3 regions of the Companilactobacillus farciminis KCTC 3681 genome follow, and region 3 is predicted to be linked to each of the others. Evidence: predicted binding sites of a transcription regulator. Region 3 holds the regulator's gene; each other region holds the start of a gene.
The links. Region 3 encodes HrcA, which represses chaperone genes, less so after heat shock. Its sites were predicted from a motif close to TTAGCACTCNNNNNNNNNGAGTGCTAA; they were not measured.
Positions count from the first base shown of each region.

Region 1 (7,090 bases), 330 kb from region 3:
GGATGTTAGCTCTACAGTTAAATGATTTGGAAAAAGATGGAATTATTAAGAAAAATGTCTATCAATTCAATCCTCTAAAGACGGATTATCAATTGACGGAATTTGGTAAAACGCTAGAACCAGTGATTAATTCTATGGCCAGTTGGGGTAAAATTTATAATCAAAAAAGAAGCTAGACGACTTTTTACAGTTGTCTAGCTTTCTTTATCTTGGGAATGGTTAACAAACCTATTAAAACTATTAATAAGACTGTCGACATCCAAAGTAGAGGTCGATACATTTTTGGTTGAATTTGCGTAATTTGATAAGTAGCGTGTTGAAGGTTTTTGTTGGAATGGATAGTTATGAAACCTTCAGAACTACGACTGGCTTTAATTCTTTGTCCATTCAGTTTGATTTGATAGATCAATGAATTATAGCCATAAACTGGTAGAGTTATTTTTCCCTTAGGAACATTATCGGCGGTTAAAGTAATTGAGTTAACGTTAGTACTGTTGTGCTTTAGAGGAATCTCACGACCTTTAGTTACTCCCAGATGGCCATTTATTAAGTAAACGATTCGTGGATCTAAACTCAACCCGTTAGTACCTTTAGCAAGTGGGACGGAATTAGGAGCGTAGTCGGGAATCAAAGTCCGTGAAAGGGTATCGCTGGTGATGCCGCTAGAGGTTACTTTGGCATAGCCGTTCAAACCAGTTGGGGTAGTGGAATTTTGCGTGATGACTGGTAGTTTAGCCGTTTTATGATATTGAGCCTGAAAGCCAGTATAGCCAGCCATTAAATAAGATAAAATCGTTACTCCAAAAAATATTTTACGAGCTGTCTTTGAACTGAAATTAATTAGTATCAAAATTATCGGTATGATTCCTAAAAAGGGAGCGAAGCGCCAGGCAGCGTTTTGGAAGTTGTTGATAATCGGTAATTTTCCTAACAAGTTCCAGGGAACGATATTGCTAGAAAGTAAGATCAAAACGATTTCGACGCTGAGCCAAGGTAGTAATTGTCTTAATTTTTGTCGGTTGAATTTGAAAATCACGATCAACAACAAAATAATTGAGAGCCAAGAAATCGTCGATTTAGTATTCCAACGTGAAGTCCAAAAGATTTGCCAGAGACTGAGACTGTCGACGTGTCCTAATCCAAACGGTGACAATAATCCGGTCTGCGAGATTTTCATTAGTCGATACAAAATCGGAGCGCAAAGGATAACAGTGAGTCCGGCCGCAATAATCAAATTGAGCCAAGCTAAATAGTTTTTCTTGATAATAGTGTTTATAATCAAAAATATTCCCGCGACTATCGTGATAACAACGGCACTGAGTAAGTGTGAACCGATGACCCAAAACATAAACAGAGCAGTTTTAATGATTAAAGGTGGATCGATTTTTTCACTTTCGATGGCTTCTTTGAGTGTAAAGAAGATTGGAAAGGCAAAAATCATCACTAAAGCAGTACCCGTCTGCATTTCGTTGACGAGGTCTTTTAAAACTGAGCCCGAGAGCGTAAAAATTGTTGCTGCTAAAATGGCATTACGGCTGTCGAAACGTTTGTTTATGGATAAGAAAGTCACGATAAACCCGAGCCCAGCAATGAGAGCTTTGATAGCAATGATTTGGTGAATCGGGGTTAAGAAGTTAGTCAAAAAGACAAACGGCCACAAAGTAATATCGGGATACATTCCGTTGATGGCCTGCCCAGTATTAAAGAAACTGTTGAAGTTAACCCAGCTAGGCAATTGATGTTGCTGAAAGGCTAGTCTAATTTCATAGATTCGCTCTGAATGAAAAAAAGTATCATAAAGCGAAACCATGTAGTTAAAGTGAAACTGCCAAATAGTCCAAGCTAATAAAATAATAAAAAAGAATAAGGCGATAAAAGTAGTTTGCTTATGTGAGTTATTTTTTGAGTCCAAAATATTTCTCCTATAGATAAATAATCCAGACCTTAATTATACTTCAATTGTTAAAAACAAAAAAATAGCCCACGACGAAAAGTCATGAACTAAAATTATTATTTGCTAGCTTTTTTGGTGTTCTTGATCATAAAGGCAAAGATAAGGCCGATAACTTCTATTACGAAGAAGAATGCAAAGACTCTTTGATAACCAATTAAACCATCGTTAGCAGGTAAGTGATGATTTTGGTTAGTAATTACCAGAATCAATGTCGCTAAACTGACACCAAGTGACCCAAATAGTTGTCGAGCAGTTGTGATGATAGCTGTTCCGTGTGGAATCAAGTCCTCTGGTAGTGAATTACCACCGAGTGTAGTTGCAGGCATCATAACGAAGGCATTGCCACCTTCAATTAAAATAGCAATCAAAATCATTGGTAACATGCTCAATTTGAAGTGGAGAATGAACAATAAGAACCAACCGACAGTGATCATTGACATACCAGTAATCAAAGTAGCTTTGAAGCCAATTTTATCAGCTAGACTACCCGTCAATGGGTTTAAAATACTCAAAACGATAGCGGGTGGGACTAGTGCCAAACCAGATTTTAAAACGGAAACGTGTAAAACATTTTGATAATAAAGTGGATAAATGATAGTTACGACGATCAATGAAATGTATGAAAAACCGGTCAAAATTGCGGCTAAGTCAAAGTTGAAATTCTTCATAACTTTCAAATCAAGTAGCGGTTCTTTTTTAGTCAATTGACGATGAACGAAAAGAACTGTCAAGACGATACTGATTACTAAAAGAATTGTTAAATTAGTACTCAAACTCTTAGTAGCTCCAGCTTGATTGACCACATAGAGCAAACCAATCAAACCGAGTAAGTAAATTGTTGAAATTAAATCCAAACTAGCTTTGTGACGTGGCATGACGTCTTTGATATTGAAGAGACCACTGATAAAAATTACGATCATGATCAATAAGAAGATGACGAATAATCCTTGCCATTTTAAAAAGTTCAAAACAATACCAGAAATAATTGGACCACTAGCTAAAGCAGACCCCATGACCAAACCGGCATAGCCCATGGTAGCACCACGTTTACTTTCCGGTGTGATGGTCAATAAAACCGACTGAAATGATGGGAATAAAACCCCAACACCAATAGCTTCTAAACCTCTACCGAGCATCGCCATAGGAAAGCTTTGAGCAGTGATGATAATCAAAGTACCCAGTGCAAAAATCCCAACAACGCTTAAAAAGATTTTTTTAAATGAAAAATTATTTAATAGCCAAGGACTGATGGGCATCATGATACACATGATCAACATAAAACCAGTTGTTAACCATTGAATCGTGGGTGCTGTAACGCCGAAAAATTTCATCAATGTTGGATAAGCCGTTGAAAGTGATGACTGACTGATCGACATCGTAAAGGTTCCCGACAGCAAAGTTATGATGAATAACTTCCGAGCAAGGCTATTTTGAATTTGACCCTTATTCATAGAAATATCCCTTCTTTGTAAAATCTAATACCAAATAAAGGATAGTCTAAATGAAAAAAGCTGTCCAACACAATGCCCGTAATACAGCGCTTTCAGGACTATTTTTTGTATAAATGAAAAACATTTTTAGTTAAGCCTAGATTTTTCGCCTGATACATATACCTACTAGCGATAGATGCATAGGGATGCCACTTGGAACATTTTTTCATTACGGCCGCTTTTTTGAAATTGTGAGTTTTGTAAACCCAGCTGTAACTTTGTAAGAAGGCTACGTCTTCAAATGGCAAAATATCTGGTCGATCTAGTGAAAAAATCAGAAACATCTTGGCAGACCAAACACCGATACCCTTGATTGTGGTTAAGCTGTCGATAACTTCTGAATCAGACATTTTTGAGTAATCTGAAAAAATTACTTTCTTTGTTAGAATTGCCGCTGTTAAGTTTTGAATGTAGTGCACTTTAGAGTGTGAGATACCGATACTTAATAATTGTTCATCGGATAAGCATTTAATTTTAGTTGGACAAATAAGGCCATCACATTCGTTTGTTAGACGAAGTGTTAATACTTGTGCGACCTTTTTTGAAAGCATTTGTTCAATAATCTGACTGACTAAAAAAGCGTAGGCATCAGTTTGCAGTTGATAATTTATTGGCCCCACCATTTGAATAACTTTAGCGAGGTGTTTGTCTTTTTTTATTAAATATTGAACTGAAAGAGAGTCTTGGTCTAAATGTTTTGAAATAGTCATTATTGCCTCCAAATCAGTTCAAGTATAAGAGGGAATGGGTATATTGAAACAAAAAAAATCTCCCCTTATCCAAAATGGATAAAGGAAGATTTTTGTAAAAGATTATTTGTCAGCTTTGTTTGTCATGATTTCATCAATCAAACCATAGTCTTTAGCTTCTTGGGCTGTCATGTAGTTATCACGATCAGTATCCTTTTGAAGTTTTTCGAATGTTTGACCTGAGTTGTCAGCCAAAATGTGATTTAATCTCTTTCTAGTCTTCAAGATTTCTTGGGCAGCAATTTCAATTTCTGTTTGTTGACCTTGAGCACCACCTAATGGTTGGTGAATGAGGACAGTTGAATTTGGTAGGGCAAAACGTTTGCCTTTTGTACCTGATGACAACAAGACACTACCCATTGAGGCAGCTAAACCAGTTGCGATTGTTTGAACATCAGATTTAACGAAATTCATAGTATCCATGATAGCTAATCCGTCGGTAACTGAACCACCGGGTGAGTTGATGTACATGGAAATATCCTTGTCTGAATCTTGAGCATCAAGGAAAAGTAGTTCAGCAATGACAGTGTTTGCCATTTGACTGTTAACTTCACCAGATAACATGATGATTCTGTCTTTTAATAATCTTGAGTAAATATCATAGGCACGTTCGCCACGTGAACTTTGTTCAATAACTGTAGGAACTAACATAAAATGCCTCCTGTTTTTAATTAGCACTCTTAATAGCACAGTGCTAATTTAGCATACAATATGTATCGGGTCAACAAACTAAGCTCGATAAATAAAAATATTTATTCAGTTGACTCCTGAACACGTTTTCTCATCAAAGAATCTTTGACTTTTGACCAAATAATGTGAAATACATACGCAGAAGCAAATGATAGTACCCAAGTCAATAAATAGCAAACGATAATGGCTAGGATAGGATTGATATTAACCAAATTTTTACCACCTAAGCGCCAGATGATCTGTAGCCAAAAGACGTTAGACAAGTAAGCTCGGTAAGCATAGGTTGCTAAAAAGTGAAATACTGGTAGGGCTTTGGAATTATCGTTGATGTGCTTGATAGCTAAAGTTGCAACTAAACCGATAATTAACAAAGCATATAGGGTCATCGAAGGTTTGTAATAAGGAGCATTAGCTAAGCTGACTGGATAGCCGAAATTAAAGAGTTCTTTGTTAGTCCAATAAAAGACAGCTATGAAGAGAATTACTAAAATAGGAAAAGACTTCTTCAAAAATGTTTCGAGTTTATCTCTAAACATCCAACTTAATACCCCAAAGATTCCGTAAATGACGAAGCTAATAAAGATTCGATCGAGTAAATACCAGCTTTGTTCGTGAGGTCCGTGGAAGACTTCTAAATCGTAAAATCCAATCCAAGCAGCAAAGAGAACGGTCGTGATAATTAAAGTCCAAATTCCACGCTTAGAATTATTTCTTACAAAATGAGCTAGTAGCCAGAAAAATGGCATTAAAATAATGAATTGTAGCATCATCGTGTTATACCACAAATGTGGTGCGGCATTACCATTGATAAAGTGCCAAATAAAAGAGCCAACATCGTGATACTGATTAACTTGTTGAACATTTGGCATGATTAGTAGGTAGGCTAAGGTCCACCAAATTGTGGGTACAAAAAGAGCAGACCATTGTTTTTTCAAATAGCCACCATAATTGGCCAAGGTATTTTGGTTAGTTGTTCTAGTCGTGGTATACAAGATACCAAAAATAAAGGCTGGAGCAGTGAACTTAACTAAGTTATAAATAATACCAATTGGCGTTTGATAGTTATAAGTTGGACTAGTTGCAAGAACTAGACTCAATACGGTCTGCATCATAACGGCAGTACAAGCGAAGACCTTCATGTAATCACCGATGTCGGCCGGGCTTGTAGTGTCTTTTTTTATTTTCATGTGAAACACTCCTCTTGTAAATTTGTGAGATCAACAAAAGGAAACTTAAATTCAATATAAGCGCATTCATTCTAAAATGCAACTAAATTTTTAACTCGAAATTTTGGAAATCTAAGAAAATCATGATCAATTCATTACTAATTTCACGTTTGATACCATTGAGAACTCCATAGGGAGAACTGAGGTAAATAGTCCGCTGCAGTGGATCCGGAGCAAGTCTAGCAAGTTGAACTCGAGGTTGGATCGTTTGCCAAGTAACTGAAGGAATGAAACTCAAACCAATTCCTGCTTCAATCAATCCTCTGACAGTTGCTGGGTCGTCAGCTTCATACATGTAATCCAAAGCGATGTCGCGTTTGTTGAAATAGTTGTCGATCGTCAAACGTAAAGGATTATTTTTCGATAAGCCGATTAGTTTTTCACCTTGTAAGTCTTTAGGGCGGATAAATTGTTTGCTGTAACCGTAGTTGATATTCCAGCCGACAAAGATTTCTTCCTTCAAGACTGGTACGTTGGTCAAACCTTCCAATGGTTTAGTCGTGACGATAAAGTCGAATTGTTTAAAATCTGTTTCCCTGACGTTATGTTGAGCAATGTTCAATCTGACGTTGGGGAATTTTTGTTTAAAAGTCGAGACGATGGCAGGGATGAAGGGGGAAGCCACTTCCATTAATAAAGAAATGGGATGTTCGACCTTATCTGGACCGCCTTTAACGGCGTTGATACCACGGTCGAGTTCTTCTAGGCTGTCATTGACGTAACTGTAAAATAATTTTCCTGAACGATTGAGTTTTAACGTACGACCAGTCCGATCGAACAATTTAGTATTTAGTTCTTCTTCTAATTGCTTGATCATCTTGCTAACAGCTGGTTGAGAAACGTACAAGATGTTGGAAGCCTTGGTAATACTCTCTTGATTGGCAACGACGACGAAGTATTTGAGTTGATTGATATTCAAAATTGACACCTCTTATATAACCAAATGGTTAAGTATTATGCTTTTTCTATATTATACATGTT
Region 1 is NZ_CP017702.1:828,639-835,728, forward strand. It holds gene LF20184_RS03900 (winged helix-turn-helix transcriptional regulator) at 1-176, shown strand, start outside; gene LF20184_RS03905 (putative glycosyltransferase family protein) at 185-1,912, opposite strand; gene LF20184_RS03910 (DHA2 family efflux MFS transporter permease subunit) at 2,011-3,405, opposite strand; gene LF20184_RS03915 (DNA-3-methyladenine glycosylase family protein) at 3,504-4,154, opposite strand; gene clpP (ATP-dependent Clp endopeptidase proteolytic subunit ClpP) at 4,257-4,844, opposite strand; gene LF20184_RS03925 (acyltransferase) at 4,946-6,070, opposite strand; gene LF20184_RS03930 (LysR family transcriptional regulator) at 6,153-7,028, opposite strand.
Region 1: the regulator HrcA is predicted to act here: its motif matches at 4,865-4,891, upstream of clpP (ATP-dependent Clp endopeptidase proteolytic subunit ClpP).

Region 2 (7,090 bases), 1.2 Mb from region 3:
TTTAATTTTTAGGGGATTAAATATATATGTTATAGGGGGGATGAGATGAGATTTCGTATCTCTCATCTACAATTAATACTATACTTAATAAGTGTGAACCAAATATTTTGAAATTGTGAAGAAAATGTGAAGATTAGTTTTTTTATAAAAAAAGCTGCATTTATCATGATGTAGCAAGCTAACAATCCAAATCAGGAGTGATCTTTATGTCAAATATTAGAGATGTTGCCAAACTTTCCAAGCATTCTGTTTCGACAGTTTCTCGAGTTATCAATGATCGAGGTTATGTTGCTGCCAAAACTAGAGCTGAGATTATTGATGCTATGGAAGAATTAGATTATCACCCTAACGATGTTGCCCGTGCTTTAAGTACTGGTCAAACGCATACGGTTGGGGTTGTTTTGCCATACATTAATATCCCATATTTTCAAAAACTAGTCGCTGCGATCACTCGAGTAGCATTCAAGGAAGACTATCAAGTGATTTTATTGCCATCTGATTATAACGAAGAAAATGAGATTAAATATTTGGAAATGCTAAAGCACCACGCTTTTGATGGGATTATTTTTACTTCCCGAGCTATTTCTTTTGAAAAAATTCTCGAATACAAACAGTATGGACCTATCACTTGTTGTGAAGATACCTTTGATTACCCAATTTCTTGCGCTTATACGAATCGGGGCCAGTCATTTATTGATGTTTTCGAAGTTTTGCAACAACATAATTTTGACCATATCGGCGTTACAGTCAGTCGTAAAGAATCTTCAAGCCAGTCGACTAAATTAATTAAACACGCTTACCACCAAGTTTTTGATAAGAAAATCGATCAAGACCACGTCTACAATAAAGCCAAAGATTTCAAAGGCGGCAATCTCGGTGCCCAATATTTATTAGAGCAAGATCCTGACTTACAAGTGATTTTTGCTAATAGCGATCAAGTTGCAGCTGGAGTAATTCAACAATTAATTAAGATGAAGAAAAGAATTCCAGTTATCGGTCAAGAAGATTTGGATTACAGTCGTTTGATGGATTTTTCAACAGTTGATCATAAATTGACTGAAATTGGTGAATATGCTTTTTGGTCTATCTTTGAAAAAGATGTTGTGAAGAAGATGATTCCTTCAGAATTGATTTTACGTGGATCATTAAAAGAAAAATAAACAAGCAAAAAGGGCATCCTTAATCAGAAAGGATGCCCTTTTTAGGGGATTTTTTTGTTATAGGGGGGAAGATAAAAGTATAGTCATCTTTTATCAATTTTTGATTTGTTACAGGCTTATCAGAAAATAGTTTAAATATTCTTTATTACGTAAATCATGGATAGCCCTGTTTATAGATAAGTCTCTTTTAATTTTATAAATTCTTAAGTCCTTTTGTAGTAAATGAATACTACATCCCATGAGAGTAGAAAAATACCACTCTGCATATATCAGTATAGCTTATTTTATGTATAACTACTACTAGCAGATACCTAAAATACATAAAAAAACACCTCGGGGAAAGGTGTTTTTTAAATTAGGGGATTAAATATATATATGTTATAGGGGGTGAGAAAAGGGATTTATTACATCTCTCATCTACAAGTTATATAGTACTTTATTAATATGAAAAATGTATTTATAAAATGTGAAGAAATTGTGAAGGTATAATTGAAATTGTGCTCCAGACTAGATCCTGGTTTTATTCTTTATTTCTTTGCTATGGAGGACGGAATGCTACAATAAAAAAAGAAGTCCGACCGTGCCGAACCAAACTCGGTAAGTCAGACTCCACTGAAAAGTCGAAGTTAAATTGATATTTTAGAAAACATTAGTCAATATCAATGTGATGTCCTGATTCAACTTTCTTTTCCAATTTTGGAAGGTCAACTTCTAGAACACCCTTGTCATAAGTAGCTTTGATACTCTTTGAATCAACTGCTGGCAAGTGATATTGTCTCATGTAACGGCCACTTGAACGTTCACTCATAATCATGTCGCCGTTCTTATCGTTGTGGTCGTTAAAGCTATCACGATGACCACTGATTGTTAGTACGTCATTTTCATAATTGATGTCGATATCTTTCTTATCAAAATCAGGCATATCTACATGAACCTCGTAGTTTTTATCGGTTTCTTTAATATCAGTCTTCAATGTTGAATCTTCTGGGAAATTGTTGTCAAATATGGATGGAAAATTGTTCATCCAAGAATCATTGTTGAACCAATTTCTCATTAAATTGTTACGATCCATAATTTCATTTGTCATACTGTGTTACTTCCTTTCCCTTCATTACAAATACATTGTAAGACCGATTTAGGTGAAGATTCAAGAATTTAGCACTCTAGATTGCCGAGTGCTAAAATTAGAAAAAGTTCTATAAATAATAAATTATTTTATGTGATATAATTAACATGAAAAAAAGAGGGTTAGTTAAATGACTAAACTAATTTTGAAACGTATCTACGACAAGGAATTACCAGAAGGCTATCGAATTTTAATTGATCGTCTATGGCCACGTGGAATGTCTAAGGTCAGAGCCAAACTTGATCTTTGGGCAAAGCAGATTGCCCCGTCAGCAGAATTGAGAAAATGGTTTGGACACGATCCTGAAAAATATACTGAATTCAAGAAAAGATACTTGGAGGAAATTGATCAGAATCCCTATACACCTGAATTCCTAGCGGAAATCAAGTCAGCTTTGCAAAAACAAGATGTTTTGATTCTATACAGTGCTAAAGACGAAGAACATAATAATGCGGTAGTTCTCATGGAATATCTAAATAAAAAAATTTAAATATTGTAAATGAGGGTAGCTAACGAAATGGAAGAGTTCGATTTACAGTCTTTATTATCTAGCAATGAAAAATTAATAATACGCCTGCTGCAGTCATATGCTCAAACTAATGACATAGCGGTTTTTGTTCTGGGGAATGATGACCACTTGCAAGCAGGCATTTTTGGCGAGCTTTCAGAAAGCGCTTTATTGATCCGAAAAGATAAAAAAGCGGATTTATCCAAATTAAGTGTTAATAAATACAAGTATCATATTGAATACGCTGATTCGCCAATTCGGATTTCACAATTAAACCAAAGAGTCGGCAAGATTTGCGTGGCTAAGGATACACCTGAAGCTAGTCCCAAGCGATTGGATTTAATGCAGAAATTGAATGATCAGGTGGTCTACTTGCGTTGTATGGTTGAAGGAATATCCAAGCTAATTATTGAAAATCGTGGCATCGATGACTTTATTATTAAATATGCTTTAGATGTCAATGATGCTATAGATGATTTAGACGACAGCGACGGCAAAGCTTTGCAACAAATCAAGACGATGTCGACGTCAAATGCTTCCATTATTTCTGCAATAGAGTATATTGATAGTAACTTAGATAAAAGATTAACGTTGGATCAAGTTTCAAGTAAGGTTTATCTATCAGATTATTATTTTAGTAAACTGTTTAAGCGAGAGACGGGATTGAGCTTTTCAGTCTACTTGAATGCACGTAAGATTCAAAAAGCTATGCTCTTATTAAAAGAATCCGATAAGAGTATCAATGATATTTCCGATTCCTTAGGTTTCACTAGATTGAGCTATTTTAGTCAAACCTTTAAGAAATATACTGGGGTGGCACCAACGAAATATCGTACCGAGGGTAATAATTAGAATAATTATTAAAAAAAATTGAGGTAATCTTCTTAAATACAAGAGAAGATTGCCTTTTTTTATTAAAAATATTGTAGTAAGATTTAAGCTTAGTGTAATTCATTTTACGCAAATTAAGGGGTAAATTTTCATGAAAAATGTCTTTAAAAAGGAATCGGTAGCAACATATTTAAAAGCTGATTCTAGACTTACCAAGACTCTTGGTGCAAGGGATTTATTGTCACTCGGTATCGGAGCGGTTATTGGTACAGGTATCTTTATTTTGCCGGGACATGAAGCGGCGTTACACGCTGGACCGGCAGTTACAGTTGCGTTTTTGATTGCGGCGATTGTTTCCGGGTTCGTCGGGATGGCGTATGCGGAATTTTCATCAGCTATGCCAGTAGCCGGATCAGCGTATTCGTTTGGAGCGGTCATTTATGGCGAAATTATTGGCTGGATTCTTGGCTGGGCTTTGATTTTGGAGTATTTCTTGACAGTTTCTGCTGAAGCAGTTGGATTTGCTTCGTATTTCAACAACAATATCTTAGGAGCCTTTGGGGTTCACATGCCAAAGTTCTTAGCGGCTGGACCTTTGGAAGGTGGAGTTATTAATATTTCAGCGACTTTGATTGTTTTGTTGATAGCGTTCATTATCCTGCAAGGTGCTAGTTTGTCGAAAAAAGTCGAGAACGTGGCGGTATTGATCAAAGTAGCGATTATTATTTTGTTCATCATCGTTGGAGCTTTTTATATCAATACTAAGAATTACGTACCATTCTATCCTAAACAGTTCCACACTGAACCATTTGGAATGGGTGGAATTTCCACTGCTACAGCGACAGTCTTCTTTGCCTTCGTTGGTTTCGATGCTTTAGCAGCCAATTCTGCAGAAACTATCAATCCCAAAAAAGATGTCGTTCGTGGGGTTTTAGGTACCGTGGTCGTGGCAGTTATTTTGTACGTTGGTTTCTCCTTTGTCTTAACTGGAGTGGTCAATTATAAAGAATTAAACGTTGATGATCCGGCTGCCTATGCTTTGAAAGTAGTTCACTTGGATACTTGGAATAAATTGATTACTATTGGCGCTTTAGTGGGAATTTTCACGTCATTATTAACGATGTTCTTTGGTGGCTCACGTTTGGTTTATGCCTTAGGACGTGACGGTTTGTTGCCAGAAAAGATGGGTGAAGTTGATGAAAAATTCTCTGTGCCTAGAAATGCTGTTCTATTGGCAATGGTCGTTCAGGCTTTCTTTGCTGGATTAGTACCATTGACGGAGTTGACTTCCTTGATCAATGCCGGAACTTTGTTGGCCTTTGTCTTCATATCGTTTGGAATAATCCCCTTGCGAAGAAGAAAAGATATTCCCAATGACGGGTTCAAGATGCCTTGGTATCCAGTCTTGCCAATCTTTGCCGGACTTGCCAGTATCTATTTCTTATTCATGTTGCCAACGATTTCTAAAATCAGTGTTGGTCTTTGGATCACTATTGGAATTATTGTCTATTTCGTTTACGGATTAAAACATTCAAAATTACAAAATAAATCACATTAATTAGAAGATAACCGATAGAAGCTTATTCTATCGGTTATTTTTTGAAAATGAATATTAGAGAAATACACTTTTTATTAGAAAAACTCTTTTTTTAACAAAAACATTGTAGTAGAATTTTTACTTAATTAGTTGCTTTCGAGAGGAAGAATTTTTGTGAAGGATATTTTTAAAAAACAATCAGTAGATAATTATTTAAAAGTAGATGCTAGACTGACCAAAAGTTTAACAGCGAAAGACTTATTAGCATTAGGAATTGGGGCCATTATCGGAACTGGTATTTTTATTTTGCCAGGACACGAAGCAGCATTACATGCGGGACCGGCAGTTGCCATTGCTTTCTTGATTTCAGGTATCGTAGCCGGAGTTGTCGGGATGGCTTATGCAGAATTTGCGGCCGCTATGCCAGTGGCTGGATCAGCGTATTCGTATGGTTCCGTCATTTATGGTGAAGGAATCGGTTGGATTCTCGGTTGGGCCTTGATTTTGGAGTATTTCTTGTCGGTATCCGCTCAATCAGTCGGATTTGCATCGTATTTTAATAACAATATCCTCGGAGCTTTCGGAATTCATCTGCCTAAGTTTTTATCCGCAGGTCCACTAGAAGGTGGGGGAATCAACCTCTCAGCCGTTTTGATCGTTTTGATAATTGCCTTTGTGATTGCTCACGGAACTAGTCTCTCGAAAAAAGTCGAAAATGTTGCGGTTGTTATCAAAGTCACAATTATTGTTTTATTTATTTTGGTTGGAGCGTTGTACATCAAAACTAAAAATTACGTTCCATTCTATCCACAAGAATTTCGTACTTCTCCCTTTGGATTAGGTGGCCTATCAACTTCAGCAGCGACGGTTTTCTTTGCTTTCATCGGATTTGATGCTTTAGCTTCTAATTCAGCAGAAACCATCAATCCTAAAAAAGACGTTGCCAAAGGAATCTTAGGTACAGTCTTTATCGCCATTATTTTGTACGTGGCATTCTCATTAGTTTTGACCGGAATCGTTAACTATAAACAACTAAACGTCGATGATCCGGCAGCGTATGCGTTGAAAGTTATTCATCTAAATACTTGGAATAAATTGATAACTATAGGCGCTCTGGTCGGAATCTTTACCGCTTTAGTGACTCTGTTCTTCGGTGGGTCTAGATTAGTTTATGCTCTAGGACGTGACGGTTTATTGCCAAGCAAGATGGGCGAAGTCGATATGAAATACGCCGTGCCAAAGAATGCGATTATCGTTGCTACAGTCGTGCAAGCCTTTTTCGCTGGTTTAGTACCATTGACTGAATTGACTTCGTTGATCAATGCCGGAACCTTGTTGGCTTTTACCTTCATATCATTTGGAATTATTCCTTTGCGCCATCGTAAAGATATCCCTAACAAAGATGGCTATAAGATGCCACTTTATCCTGTTTTGCCAGTTCTAGCCGGATTAGCTAGTTTGTATTTCTTGATAATGTTGCCAAAGTTATCAAAAATCACTGTAGTTATTTGGCTGATAATTGGTGTGATAGTGTACCTTACTTATGGTTTGAAACATTCTAAATTGCAAAAAAAATAACCTCCGATTGGAAGTTATTTTTTCTTACTCTTAGGAGCCTTTTGATTGTTGATCATGTGAATTATCAAGGTAACAATGATGGCACCGACTAAGACACCAACGAAGACTAAGTTTGGAACCTCAATGTCGATAGCGGGAATTGATAAGAACAACTTGATAGAAATAAACAAGATCAAGAAGTAGGCCATACCGTTTAATTCTGGAATCTTACTCATCAAGCCCATAATCAATTCGGCGATACCTCTCATGGCTAAGATACCAATCATACCACCAATCAAGACGATAACTGGGTTGCTAGAAACAGCTAGTGAAGCCAAAACTGAGTCAATTGAGAAGACGATATCCATTAA
Region 2 is NZ_CP017702.1:2,342,667-2,349,756, reverse strand. It holds gene LF20184_RS11660 (LacI family DNA-binding transcriptional regulator) at 207-1,160, shown strand; gene LF20184_RS11655 (Hsp20/alpha crystallin family protein) at 1,810-2,247, opposite strand; gene LF20184_RS11650 (DUF488 domain-containing protein) at 2,417-2,776, shown strand; gene LF20184_RS11645 (helix-turn-helix transcriptional regulator) at 2,804-3,646, shown strand; gene LF20184_RS11640 (APC family permease) at 3,777-5,183, shown strand; gene LF20184_RS11635 (APC family permease) at 5,337-6,740, shown strand; gene LF20184_RS11630 (MeeY/MeeF family manganese export membrane protein) at 6,755-7,090, opposite strand, start outside.
Region 2: the regulator HrcA is predicted to act here: its motif matches at 2,316-2,342, upstream of LF20184_RS11655 (Hsp20/alpha crystallin family protein).

Region 3 (7,090 bases):
GTGGGATGTTCGTGTCAGTCATGGGGGATTTTTAGAAGAAAAAGACGTTGACTCTGACAAAACTAAACAATTACGTGTCCAAAGAGATGGCGTAACCAAAGCACTTTACAAGTATGATAAAGTTAGAAATATGTGGATTCCAGATTTGATGTTATTGAACAATAAGTAAAAGAGGGTAATTATGCAGATTATTAATGTTAAACATCCGCTAAAAAAAGAGCAATTGCCAGCCGAAGCAACAGTGTTGATCATGGGCTTTTTTGACGGGGTACATTTAGGACATCAAAAGGTTATCAAGACGGGTGTGAGATTAGCTAAAGAGCATAATTTGAAATCAATCCTCTTGACCTTTGATCGATCACCTAGAACTGTTTATCAACACGAAACTAATTTTAAATATCTTTCAACGAGAAGCCGTAAAGCTCAGCTAGTTGAAGGATTAGGAGTGGACTATCTTTATTTTGTGAAGTTCACGCCTGATTTCGCCCACCTTAAGCCACAAGAATTCGTGGATCAATACATGATCGACCTCAAAGCTAAATACGTTGTTGCCGGTTTTGACTACACTTATGGTAAAAAAGATGTTGCTAACATGGCTAATCTACCTAATTATTCTAAAGGTAATTTTGAAACTGTTATGGTGCCAGAACAATTGATCAATGATCAAAAGATTGGTTCCAGTGCTATCAAAGAGTTCATCACTAGTGACAAAATCTCTGAAGCCAATAAATTTTTAGGCTACAATTACCAAAATCAAGGTAAGGTCATTCACGGATTGCAACGTGGTCGCACACTCGGTTATCCAACAGCTAACATTGCAGTCGATGGAGATCAATTGATTCCGTCAATCGGCGTTTATGCTACTAAAATAAAAGTAGCTGGCGTTTGGTACAATTCGATGACCTCAGTTGGTTATAACGTAACGTTCAAAGAGAATACCGGTATTACGATCGAGTCGAATATCTTTGACTTTAATCAGGATATTTATGGTCAACCGGTTGTGATCGAATGGGTCAAGTATCTTCGTGGCGAAGTGAAGTTCGATGGTGCAGAAGGCTTGATCAAACAGTTAGAATTAGATAAAAGCAATTCTTTAAAAGTTTTATAGATGGAGGACTTATGGTGTAAGCCAAGAGGTTCTCTTTTTCATTGTTTATAAAAAAGGTCAGTTATGGAAATAATTATGGAAATTGAGCGTGCATACTTGACACTATTAGGATAGATTGTTATATTTTACATTGTTAGCACTCAGGTATGAATAGTGCTAAAAAGGAGGACGGTATAATGCTATCACAACGTCAAGATGCAATCTTGAGAGAAGTCGTGCGCATATTTACAGATACCGGCCAGCCGGTTGGGTCGAAGACATTGATGAACGAATTACCATTTCATGTAAGTTCTGCGACAATCAGAAATGAAATGGCAATGCTCGAAGAAGTTGGGTACCTCGAGAAGACCCATCTTTCTTCAGGTCGAATTCCTTCGGCAATGGGATATCGCTATTATCTCGATCATCTGGTACAACCAACTAGTGTGCCACAAGATATAGCTCAAAGAATTGACGAGGATTTCGGTAAAACATATCATCAAATCGGTGATATTATCGAACAATCCGCCAAGATCTTATCTCATTTAACTAGCTACACCGCAATTACTTTGGGACCTGAAAGCAGTTCGATTCGTTTGACTGGATTTAGAATCGTCCCATTGAATGCACATCAACTTATGGCAATCATTGTCACAAGTGATAATAATGTAGAAAATAATATTTATACTGTCGATGATGATTTTGATACTTCATTAATTGAAAAAATCGTCAACATCGTGAATGATAAATTAGTTGGACAACCTTTGAATAAAGTCCTTCGAATGCTTCACAGCGATGTCCCAGCAATTCTTTCCGAATATATGTATTCAACTGATGGTTTGTTGGATATGATGGATTCACTCTTTAAGAAGGCTGAATCAGAGAAGTATTATGTCGACGGTCAATTGAATCTTTTGAATTATGCTAATAGTGACGATATGTCAGAGGTTCAGTCGTTGTTCTCGATAATTAATCAAAGCAACGATTTGAGAAAACTGTTAGATCCATCGATTTTAGATGATGGAATAAAAGTTCGTTTAGGAAGCGAATTAGGTAGTGATGCATTGAAGAATTACAGTATCATTACTGCTAATTATGATGTTGGACATCACGGTAAAGGCGTCATTGCCTTACTTGGCCCAACTACGATGCATTATTCGCAATTGATTGGTTTGTTAGGCGAATTTAGAGTTGAATTAGCGAAAAGGTTGATTGATTATTATTCAAGGTATGATGATTCTTGAAATTTAGGAGGAAGTAATGGCAGATAAACAAAAAGATCAAGATTTGAAGACTGCTAAAGAAGAAACTTCAAAGACTGATAAAAAAGCTGAAAAGAAAACAGCTGAAAAACAAGATCCAAAAGACAAAGAGATCAAAGATCTTAATGCCAAGAATGCGGACTTGGAAGACAAGTTCTTAAGAAGCCAAGCTGAAATTCAAAATATGAATAATCGTCATAAAAAAGAAGTTGCTGGTATGCTTAAATATGACGGACAAAAGCTAGCTACTGAAATTCTTCCCGTTTTGGATAATTTGGAACGTGCTTTGAATGTTGAAGCCACAGATGACTCAAGCAAGCAATTGAAGAAGGGTATCGAGATGGTTCAACAACACATGGTTAAAGCATTGGAAGACAACCATGTCAAAGCTATCGACAATGTAGGTGAGAAGTTTGATCCTGCAGTTGCTCAAGCTGTTCAAACTGTTCCAGCTGATGATGACCACAAGAAAGATACCGTTGTTCAAGTCCTTCAAAAGGGATACAAACTTGAAGACCGTGTCTTACGTCCAGCAATGGTTGTCGTTGCACAATAATTAGTAAATAAAAAATTAAAAAGAGGTTTAGGTTTATGTCTAAAGTTATTGGTATTGATTTAGGTACTACAAACTCTGCTGTAGCCGTTTTGGAAGGCGGTTCTCCAAAGATTATTACAAACCCAGAAGGTGCAAGAACAACTCCTTCAGTTGTTGCATTTAAAGATGGTGAAATTCAAGTTGGTGAAGTTGCCAAAAGACAAGCTATCACAAACCCTGATACAGTTTCATCAATCAAACGTCACATGGGTGAAGCAGGTTACAAAGTTACTGTAGCCGGCAAGTCATACACACCACAAGAAATTTCAGCTTTCATCTTGCAACACATCAAGAAGTTCTCAGAAGACTACTTAGGTGAAAAAGTTACAGATGCTGTTATTACAGTTCCTGCATACTTCAACGATTCACAAAGACAAGCTACTAAGGATGCCGGTAAGATTGCTGGATTGAACGTTCAACGTATCGTTAACGAACCAACAGCTTCAGCTCTTGCTTATGGTCTAGATAACGACAAGGGTGACGAAAAGATCCTTGTTTATGACCTTGGTGGTGGTACATTTGATGTTTCTGTACTTCAATTAGGTGATGGAGTCTTCGAAGTACTTTCAACAAATGGTGATACACGTCTTGGTGGTGATGACTTTGACCAAAAGATCATCGACTGGCTAGTTGAACAATTCAAGGCTGAAAATGGCGTTGATTTGAGTCAAGACAAGATGGCTCTTCAAAGATTAAAGGATGCTGCTGAAAAAGCTAAGAAAGACTTATCAGGTGTTGCTCAAACATCAATCAGTCTTCCATTTATTTCATCAGGTGCTAATGGCCCACTTCACTTGGAAGAAACATTGACACGTGCTAAGTTCGATGAATTGACTTCAGACCTAGTTGAAAGAACAAAGATCCCTGTTGACAATGCTTTGAAGGATGCTAACTTAACTACTTCAGACATCGACAAGGTTATCCTAAATGGTGGTTCAACACGTATTCCTGCTGTTCAAGATGCTGTTGCTAAATGGACTGGCAAAGCTCCAGACCACTCAATCAACCCTGACGAAGCCGTTGCTCTTGGTGCTGCTATCCAAGGTGGTGTTATCTCTGGTGATGTTAAAGACGTTGTTCTACTAGATGTTACTCCACTATCACTTGGTATCGAAACTATGGGTGGTGTCTTCACTAAGTTGATCGATAGAAATACAACTATCCCAACAAGCAAGTCACAAGTCTTCTCAACTGCTGCTGATAACCAAAGTGCTGTTGATATCCACGTTCTTCAAGGTGAGCGTCCAATGGCTGCCGACAACAAGACCTTAGGTCGTTTCCAATTAACAGATATTCCTGCTGCACCTCGTGGTGTACCTCAAATCCAAGTTACATTCGATATTGATAAGAACGGTATCGTTAATGTATCTGCTAAGGATATGGGAACAAACAAGGAACAAAAGATTACTATCAAGAGTTCATCAGGTTTGAGCGATGAAGAAATCGACCAAATGATGAAGGAAGCTAAGGAACACGAAGAAGAAGATAACAAACGTAAGGAAGAAGTCGATGTTAAGAATGACGTTGAACAAACATTGTTCGCAACTGACAAGACTCTAAAAGACGTTAAGGGTAAAGTTTCTGACGATGAAATCAAGAAAGCCCAAGATGCTCGTGATGCTTTGAAGAAAGCTCAAGACTCAGGTGACCTTGAAGACATGAAGAAGAAACGTGACGATTTGAACAAGATCGTTCAAGACTTGTCTGTAAAACTTTATCAACAAGCTCAACAAGCACAACAACAAGCTGGTGGCGATAATGGTGCTACTGGTACAGGTTCAACTGATGGCAAGAAGTCAGACGACAATACAGTTGACGGTGACTTTTCCGAAGTAGATCCTGATAAAGACAAGAAATAATAATTGTGATAAAGAGCAGTGGTTTAATTACTAAAACCAGTTATGGTATAGTAAGAACAATAACTGCTCTTTTGAGCGTTAAAAAGGAATAGGACGTAAAAGTCCTGTCGCATAAAGGTGATTTAATGGCAGATAAAAATCCATATGACGTACTAGGCGTTGATAAAAACGCTTCTGATGACGATATAAGAAAAGCATTTCGTAAACTTTCTAAAAAGTATCACCCCGATTTGAATAAGGCTCCTGATGCTGAAGAGAAGTTTAAGGAAGTTAATTCCGCTTATGAAATTCTAAAAGATCCTCAAAAACGTGCGCAATATGATCAATATGGTTCTGCCGGCATGAATGGTGGCCAAGGAGGATTTGGTGGCTTCGGCGCTGGTGGTGCTGGAGATCAATTCGGTGGTTTTGAAGATATCTTCAGTCAATTCTTCGGTGGCGGCGGTGCTGCTCGTCAAAATCCTAATGCCCCAAGACAAGGTTCCGATCTTCAATATCGTATGGACTTAACTTTTGAAGAAGGTGTCTTTGGTAAGAAGACTAATATTTCTTACAATCGTGAGGAAGAGTGTTCTACCTGTGGTGGTTCTGGTGCAAAGCCGGGAACACATCCAGAGACTTGTTCAAAATGTCATGGTTCAGGCTATGTTGAAGTTGATCGTCAAACTCCACTTGGTCGTATGCGTACACGTGTTGTTTGTGATGTCTGCAATGGTACTGGTAAGGAAATCAAAGAAAAGTGTAACGTTTGCCAAGGCTCAGGTAAGGTAAATGAAAAGCATGAATTGAAGGTTACAGTACCAGCTGGTGTTGAAGACGGACAACAAATGCGCTTAGAGGGCCAAGGTGAAGCCGGAACTAACGGTGGACCTTATGGTGATCTATACATTGTCTTCCACGTTGCTCCAAGTAAAGAATTCAGACGTGATGGCTCAACTATCTACGCTTCAGTTAATATCAGTTTCCCACAAGCTACTTTGGGAGATGAAATCAAAGTCAACACAGTTCACGGTCCAGTCAATTTGAATATCCCTAGTGGTACTCAAACTGGTACAACATTTAGATTGCGTGGCAAAGGTGCTCCAGTTCTTAACAGCAAGAGTATCGGTGATGAAAAGGTAACAGTTAATATCGTTACTCCACGTAAATTGTCAGCTGAACAACGCAGTGCTTTGAAGAAATTCGCTGAAGCCGGCGGAGACAAAGTCAAAGAAAAAGATAGTAACTTTTTCAATAAAGTCAGAGATGCTTTTAAAGGCGAATAATTTAAAAGAAGGGGTTTTAGCCTCTTCTTTTTTGTTGTCTAGAACATCGGTGTACAATAGTGTAAAATAGAAAGAATGATAAATTTCTGATAGAAGGGAATAATTTATGGATTTAGATCTCGATAAATTAAAAGAACGACAAAAAAGAATTCGTAATTTTTCTATCGTAGCGCATATCGATCATGGTAAATCAACGATTGCCGATCGAATTTTGGAAAGAACTAAGACAGTTTCAAAACGTGAAATGAAAGCTCAGATCCTTGATGATATGGATTTGGAACGTGAACGTGGAATTACTATCAAGTTGAATGCGGTCGAACTAGAATACGAAGCCAAAGATGGACAGACTTACATCTTCCATTTAATCGATACACCAGGACACGTGGATTTCTCATATGAGGTTTCACGCTCTCTTGCTGCCTGTGAGGGCGCTTTGTTAGTAGTAGATGCTGCTCAAGGTGTCGAGGCACAAACTCTAGCTAACGCTTATTTAGCGATTGATAACGACCTAGAAATCGTACCAGTTATCAATAAAATCGATTTGCCTTCTGCTGAACCAGATAAGGTCAAAGAAGAAATTGAAGAGATGATCGGTATCGATGCTGAATCTTCAATTTTGATGAGTGCTAAGACTGGTATCGGTGTTGACGAACTGCTCGAAAGAATCGTTTCGGATGTTCCAGCACCAACTGGAGATTTGGATAAACCACTCAAGGCTTTGATCTTTGACTCAGTTTATGACAGTTATCGTGGTGTTGTCCTTGACGTACGTGTTCGTGAAGGCGTTGTTAAGGTCGGAGACACGATTGAATTGATGAGTAATAAGAAGACCTTCGAAGTTACAGAAGTTGGTGTGATGTCTCCTAAAGCCGTTAAACGTGATTATTTGATGGCAGGGGATGTTGGTTATATTACAGCCAGCATCAAGACGGTTAAGGATACGCAAGTTGGTGATACGGTTACTTTAGCCGATAATCCAACTGACGAACCTTTGACTGGTTACCGTAAGAGTACACCAATGG
Region 3 is NZ_CP017702.1:1,162,258-1,169,347, forward strand. It holds gene truB (tRNA pseudouridine(55) synthase TruB) at 1-169, shown strand, start outside; gene ribF (riboflavin biosynthesis protein RibF) at 182-1,108, shown strand; gene hrcA (heat-inducible transcriptional repressor HrcA) at 1,285-2,331, shown strand; gene grpE (nucleotide exchange factor GrpE) at 2,348-2,905, shown strand; gene dnaK (molecular chaperone DnaK) at 2,941-4,803, shown strand; gene dnaJ (molecular chaperone DnaJ) at 4,929-6,068, shown strand; gene lepA (translation elongation factor 4) at 6,175-7,090, shown strand, end outside.